DNA from 2 places in the Streptomyces sp. NPDC097619 genome. Region 1 is predicted to be linked to the other one. Evidence: riboswitches for the same ligand, from Rfam matches in the RefSeq annotation. Region 1 holds a riboswitch; the other holds the start of a gene.

Evidence for each region. A riboswitch is a leader RNA that binds a small molecule or an ion and turns the genes downstream of it on or off. The one in region 1 is predicted to bind glycine.
Region 2: it holds a riboswitch for glycine, as region 1 does, so the genes downstream of both, gcvP (aminomethyl-transferring glycine dehydrogenase) here and gcvT (glycine cleavage system aminomethyltransferase GcvT) in region 1, are expected to answer to the same signal.

The regions. Positions count from the first base shown of each region.
Region 1 is NZ_JBEOSD010000137.1:10,863-14,256, forward strand. Features, by position in the region: gene ABTZ17_RS28585 (enhanced serine sensitivity protein SseB) at 1-448, opposite strand, end outside; gene ABTZ17_RS28590 (AAA family ATPase) at 504-1,304, opposite strand; glycine riboswitch at 1,445-1,554, shown strand; glycine riboswitch at 1,555-1,678, shown strand; gene gcvT (glycine cleavage system aminomethyltransferase GcvT) at 1,722-2,837, shown strand; gene gcvH (glycine cleavage system protein GcvH) at 2,917-3,297, shown strand; gene glyA (serine hydroxymethyltransferase) at 3,327-3,394, shown strand, end outside.
Region 2 is NZ_JBEOSD010000190.1:1,527-4,920, reverse strand. Features, by position in the region: gene ABTZ17_RS32625 (DNA polymerase IV) at 1-1,118, shown strand, start outside; gene ABTZ17_RS32620 (PRC-barrel domain-containing protein) at 1,146-1,532, opposite strand; glycine riboswitch at 1,646-1,755, shown strand; gene gcvP (aminomethyl-transferring glycine dehydrogenase) at 1,954-3,394, shown strand, end outside.

The DNA.
Region 1 (3,394 bases):
GGACCCGGCCGCCGGTGGCCGGGCCGTCCAGGGGGGTGCGGCCGGTGCGGCACAGTTCGGCCACGGCGGGCGGCGGCAGCGGGACGCCGACGGTGCCCTCCGGGTTCACCGCGATGCCCAGTTGGGGCGGCAGGCCGCGGGCGAACTCCACGGCCGGGGCCACGGCGAAGGCCATGTGCGGTCCGGCGCAGCGCAGGAACTGCTGCTCGGAGCTGTAGACGGGGACGTAGGCGTCGCCGCCCACGTCCATGGTGGGGAGGTCGAGCTCCCGGCTGTCGGGGGCGCCGCCACCGGGCAGCGGGATCCAGAGCCGGCTGCGGCCGAGGACCTCCAGGATCCGACCGCCCGCGGCAGGGTTGCCCAACGAGGCCGCGAGGGTCTCCTCCAGCTCGTTGGCCGGCCAGCCGTCCCCCGCCGCTCCGCCGGCCCCGTACGTCCCGTCCTGCATGCGCGTCTTCCACCCCGCCCGTCACCGGGCTCTCCGGAGCCCCTTGCCGCTGACCCTAGGGCATCCGCCGCCGGTCCCGCCCGGTCGTGGGCCGCGGTCCCGGGGCGCGGGCCGGGGTCCGCTCCTCGCCCGTGAAGCCGATGGCCCCGAGCCGGGCGGCGGCGGGGCGGTCGAGGAGCACCACGGAGGCGCAGCCCGCGGGGGCCTTCCCGGCGGCCACGGCGGCCAGCAGGCCGGCGGTGGTCGCCCGGTGCCGGGCGAAGGCGTAGGTGGAGACCCCGCGGCCGCGGGCCGCCTGGCCGGAGAGGGCCTGTTCGGGGCTGGCGTCGAGGAGGAGCAGGTGCAGGTCCCTGTTCCGGCGGCGGGCCGCCCGGCCCAGCAGGGCGCGCACCCAGGGCTGGGTGCCGCAGTCGTGGACGACCAGTCCGGTGCCGGAGCGCAGGGCCCGCCACAGGCCGGCGTAGTGGGCGGCGCGGACCAGCGGGCGGTAGAGGGCGTACGGGAGTCGGGGCAGGCGGCGTTCCCAGCGCTCGCGGGCGTCCTGGGAGTCGATGCCGCCGCCGGGGACGGCGCGCTTCATCAGGGTGCTCTTGCCGCTGCCGGGCAGTCCGGACACCACGAGGACGTCCCCCGAGCGGAACTCCAGGCGGGCCGGGCCGCGGCCGTCGAGCCCGCGCAGGTCGAGCACGCCGAAGGGGGCCGTCAGCGCGGCTCCGGCGGGGTGCGGGCGGACCGCCCGGGGCGGGCTCGCGGGGGTCCCGGCCCACCGCTTCCACGGGCCCGGCTGGACCGGTATCCCGGCTGCCGGACCCCCGGTACTGCCGCTCGCCGGTGCTTCCGTTCTCCGCATGGTCATCGCATCCCCCTCGCCGGGTCACCGGGACCCTGCCCACTGAATGTAAAAGGACGGTAATGGCCCTCCCACGGTTCCCGGCCGGAGCGGCTCATGCAATGATGTGCGCGCCAAGCCGTACGACCAACTGCATAAAGGCCGCTTGAATCCGCGCGGGAGAGTGCCGCAGCGTCCGGATCCCGGACCTGGCTGCGGACGCCGAAGGAGCAAGTCCCTCCCTTGAATCTCTCAGGCCCCGTACCGCGCGGGCGAGGCACATCTGAAAAGCGAGCCGGGCACGGGTCACGTACCGCCGGTTCCACCCAAGGTGCAAGTCGCTGCCGTGTGCACATACGGTCGTGATGAACCTCTCAGGTTCCGATGACAGATGGGGAGGAAAGTCCTCTGCCCGTCGTGGACCCGCCTTGGAGAGCCAGCCTTATGCCGAACACCCCCCGTCTGACCGCGCTCGACGCCGTGCACCGCGCGCTCGGCGCGACCATGACCGACTTCGCGGGCTGGGACATGCCGCTCCGGTACGCCAGCGAGCGCGACGAGCACAACGCCGTCCGCACCCGGGCCGGACTCTTCGACCTCTCCCACATGGGCGAGATCACCGTGACCGGGCCGGAGGCCGTGAAGGTCCTCGACTACGCCCTGGTCGGCAACATCTCCACGGTGGGCGTGGGTCGGGCCCGCTACACGATGATCTGCCGCGAGGACGGCGGGATCCTCGACGACCTGATCGTCTACCGGCTGGGCGAGACCGAGTACATGGTCGTGGCCAACGCCTCCAACGCGCAGGTGGTCCTCGACGCGATCACCGAGCGCGCGGCGGGCTTCGAGGCCGAGGTCCGCGACGACCGCGACGCGTACGCGCTGATCGCCGTCCAGGGTCCGGAGTCCCCCGGCATCCTGAAGTCGCTGACCGACGCCGACCTGGACGGCCTGAAGTACTACGCGGGCCTGCCGGGCACGGTGGCCGGGGTCCCGGCGCTGATCGCGCGGACCGGCTACACCGGCGAGGACGGCTTCGAGCTGTTCGTGGAGCCCCGCCACGCCGAGCGGCTGTGGCGGGCGCTGACCGAGGCGGGCGAGGGCGTGGGCCTGGTCCCGGCGGGCCTGTCCTGCCGCGACACCCTGCGCCTGGAGGCGGGCATGCCGCTGTACGGGCACGAGCTGACCACCGGGCTGACCCCCTTCGACGCCGGCCTGGGCCGCGTGGTCAAGTTCGAGAAGGAGGGCGACTTCGTCGGCCGCGCCGCCCTGGAGGCCGCCGCCGCGAAGGCCGCCGAGCAGGCCCCGCGCAAGCTGGTGGGCCTGATCGCGTCCGGTCGCCGGGTGCCGCGCGCCGGGTTCTCCGTCGTGGCCGGCGGCGAGGTCGTCGGTGAGGTCACCTCGGGCGCCCCGTCCCCGACCCTGGGCAAGCCGATCGCGATGGCGTACGTCGACGCGGCGCACGCCGAGCCCGGCACCTCCGGCGTCGGCGTGGACATTCGCGGTACGCATGAGGCGTACGAGGTCGTCGCCCTGCCGTTCTACAAGCGGCAGAAGTGACGATCGCCCCTGCGGCGCCCGTCTCACCCCGCAAGACCACCGTTCATCAGCACTCCCCCGCATCCAGGAGAATCAGGTCATGAGCAACCCCCAGCAGCTGCGTTACACCAAGGAGCACGAGTGGGTCACGGAGGTGGACGCGGACGGCGTCGCCACCGTCGGCATCACGGAGTTCGCGGCCAACGCGCTCGGTGACGTCGTGTACGCCCAGCTCCCCGAGGCGGGCGACTCCGTGACCGCGGGCGAGACCTGTGGCGAGCTGGAGTCCACGAAGTCGGTCAGCGACCTGTTCGCGCCCGTCAGCGGTGAGGTCGTCGCCTCCAACCAGGACGTGGTCGACGACCCCGCGCTCGTGAACTCCGCTCCGTTCGAGGGCGGCTGGCTCTTCAAGGTGAAGATCACCAGCGGTGAGGACGAGCTGCTCTCCGCCGACGAGTACACGGCCTTCACCGCCGGCTGACCCGCCTCCGCCCCGACCGAGGGATAGACATGTCCGTTCTGAACACGCCCCTCCACGAGCTGGACCCGGACGTCGCCGCCGCCGTCGACGCCGAGCT
Region 2 (3,394 bases), on a different contig from region 1:
CCTTCGTGGACCTGGAGGCGGGCGGGGCGGCCTCGGACGAGTCCTCGGCGCGGGCGGCGGGGGAGCGGCTGCGGGCCGAGGTGCGGGCGGTCACGGGGCTCAGCGCCTCCGTCGGGCTGGCGGGGTCCAAGATGCTCGCCAAGATCGCCTCGGAGCAGGCGAAGCCGGACGGGCTGGTGCTGATACCCACGGGCACGGAGCGGGAGCTGCTGGCGCCGATGACCGTGCGGACCCTCCCGGGGGTGGGGCCCGCGACCGGGGACCACCTGCGCCGGGCCGGGATCACCACCGTGGGGGAGCTGGCGGAGGCGGGCGAGGACGAGCTGGTGCGGATCGTCGGGAAGTCGCACGGGGCCGGGCTGTACCGGATGGCCCTCGGGCTCGACGACCGACCCGTGGTGGCCGAGCGGGACGCCAAGTCGGTGTCGGTCGAGGACACCTTCGACGTGGACCTGCACGACCGGCTGCGGATCCAGTACGAGGTCGCGCGGCTGGCCGACCGGTGCACGGCCCGGCTGCGGGCCTCCGGGCACTCCGGGCGCACCATCGTGATCAAGGTGCGGCGGTACGACTTCTCCACCCTGACCCGCTCCGAGACCCTGCGCGGTCCCACCGACGATCCGGCCGTGGTGCGGGAGGCGGCCGCGCGGTTGCTGGAGGCCGTGGACACCACGGGCGGGGTACGGCTGTTGGGCGTGGGCGTCTCGGGGCTCGCCGACTACACCCAGGAGGACCTGTTCGCGCAGGCGGCCGGTGCCGAGGTGGGAGAGGAGGGCGTCGGGGAGCCGGAGTGCGCGGAGGCGGCGGAGCCGGAGCCCGGCGCGCCCGAGGCACCGGCGGCGGCGCGGCGCTGGATCCCGGGCAACGACGTCCGCCACGTCGTCCACGGGCCGGGGTGGGTGCAGGGCAGCGGTGTGGGGCGGGTCACGGTGCGTTTCGAGGACCCGCAGTCCGCGCCGGGGCGGGTCAGGACCTTCCTCGTGGACGACCCGGACCTGGAGCCCTCGGAGCCGCTGCCCCTGGTGTCCGTACCGCCCCCGGGTCCCGGAGGGCCGGAGGAGCCGTCCGGGGGCGTGCCGGCGCCATCTCGGGCGCGCTCGGCCGCGGGGGGCGCCTGACCTCGTGCCGGTGGCCCGGCGGGGGACTCAGGGGCGGGGGTCCTCGCCGGAGAGGCGGCCGAAGTCGCGGTCCGGCGGGGCGGCGGCGATGTCCCCGGGCAGGGCCACGTCCAGGCCGTAGTGGTGGTAGAGCTGGAGCTCCTGTTCCGGCGAGAGGTGGCGGCCCACCCCGAAATCGGGAGCGTCCTTGATCAGGGAGCGCTCGTAGGGCACCCGGAGCCCGTTCTCGGACAGCTCGCTCGGCTCCAGCGGTACGAAGGCGTCCCTGCTGAACAGTCCGGTCCGCACGGCGGCCCACTCGGGAATCCCGGTGGCGTCGTCGAGGTAGACCTCGTCGACGGTGCCGATCTTGGCCCCGTTCCGGTCGAACGCCTTGCGGCCGATCAGGCTGCGCGGATCGACATCGGTCTGCACGGTCCCTCCAATTGGTCGCAACTCCTCCGTAATGAATACAAAAGTGCATAACGGGAGAGGGGGCCAGTCGAGGGAGCCCCGGGAACCTCGCTGGTAGTCTGGGTTCCGGCTGCAGACACCGTGCGGGAGAGTCCTCCGACCGGCTCGAAACGAGTCGGGACGTGGGCGCCGAAGGAGCAAATCCTCCCCGGAATCTCTCAGGCAGACGTACCGCACGGACGAGGCCACTCTGGAAAGCAGGGGCGGGCGTCGGACCGGTGTGCCGGAACCCCTCCTCACCGACGGTGAAAGCCGGGACTCCACGGGCGACCCCCAGGAGGACCGGTGAAGCTCTCAGGTTGAGATGACAGAGGGGGAGGCCGTCCGGGTGCCCGCGCCGTGGCACCCCTCGCAGGTCGTGACGACCAGGAGGCCCCCGCAGATGACCGTCCACCGCATTCCGCTCAGCCAGCTCGAGAGCGGCGTCCCCTTCGAACAGCGCCACATCGGCCCCGACGCCGAGGCGCAGGCGAAGATGCTCGCCCAGGTCGGCTACGGCTCGCTGGACGAGCTCACCGCCGCGGCCGTACCGGACGTGATCAAGAGCGCGGAGGCCCTCGCCCTCCCCGCCGCCCGCACCGAGGCCGAGGTCCTGGCCGAGCTGCGCACCCTGGCCTCGCGGAACCAGGTGCTCTCGTCCATGATCGGCCTGGGCTACTACGGCACCTTCACGCCGCCGGTGATCCTCCGCAACGTCATGGAGAACCCCGCCTGGTACACGGCCTACACCCCGTACCAGCCGGAGATCTCCCAGGGCCGCCTGGAGGCCCTCCTCAACTTCCAGACCGTGGTCGCCGAGCTGACCGGCCTGCCCACCTCCGGCGCCTCCCTGCTGGACGAGGGCACCGCCGCGGCCGAGGCCATGACGCTGGCCCGCCGCGTCGGCAAGGTCAAGGGCGGGGTGTTCCTCGTGGACGCCGACGCCCTGCCGCAGACCATCGCGGTGATCCGGACCCGCGCCGAACCCACCGGCACCGAGGTCGTCGTCGCCGACCTGTCCGCCGGCATCCCCGCCGAGGTCGCCGAGCGCGGCGTCTACGGCGTCCTGCTCCAGTACCCGGGCGCCTCCGGTGCCGTCCGCGACATCAAGCCCCTCATCGACGAGGCCCACGGCCTCGGCGCGATCGTGGCCGTCGCCTCCGACCTGCTCGCGCTCACCCTGCTGGCCTCGCCCGGCTCCCTCGGCGCCGACATCGCCGTCGGCACCACCCAGCGCTTCGGCGTCCCCATGGGCTTCGGCGGCCCGCACGCCGGCTACATGGCCGTCCAGGACAAGCACGCCCGCTCCCTGCCCGGCCGCCTCGTCGGCGTCTCCGTGGACGCGGACGGCAACAGGGCCTACCGCCTCGCCCTCCAGACCCGCGAGCAGCACATCCGCCGCGAGAAGGCCACCAGCAACATCTGTACCGCGCAGGTGCTCCTCGCGGTGATGGCCGGCATGTACGCCGTCTACCACGGGCCCGACGGCCTGCGGACCATCGCCCGCCGCACCCACCGGTACGCCGGGATCCTGGCCGAGGGCCTCAAGGCCGGCGGCGTCGAGATCGTCCACGGCGCCTTCTTCGACACCCTCACCGCCCGCGTCCCCGGTCGCGCCGCCGAGGTCGTCTCCGCCGCCCGCGAGCGCGGGGTCAACCTGTACTCCGCCGACGCCGACCACGTCTCCGTGGCCTGCGACGAGACCACCCTGCGCGCCGATCTGGAAGCCGTCTGGGCCGCCTTCGGCGTCACCGCCGACATCGATGCCCTGGACGCGTCCGTGGGCGAGGCCCTCCCCGAGGCCCTGCTGCGCACCGACGACTACCTGACCCACCCGGTCTTCC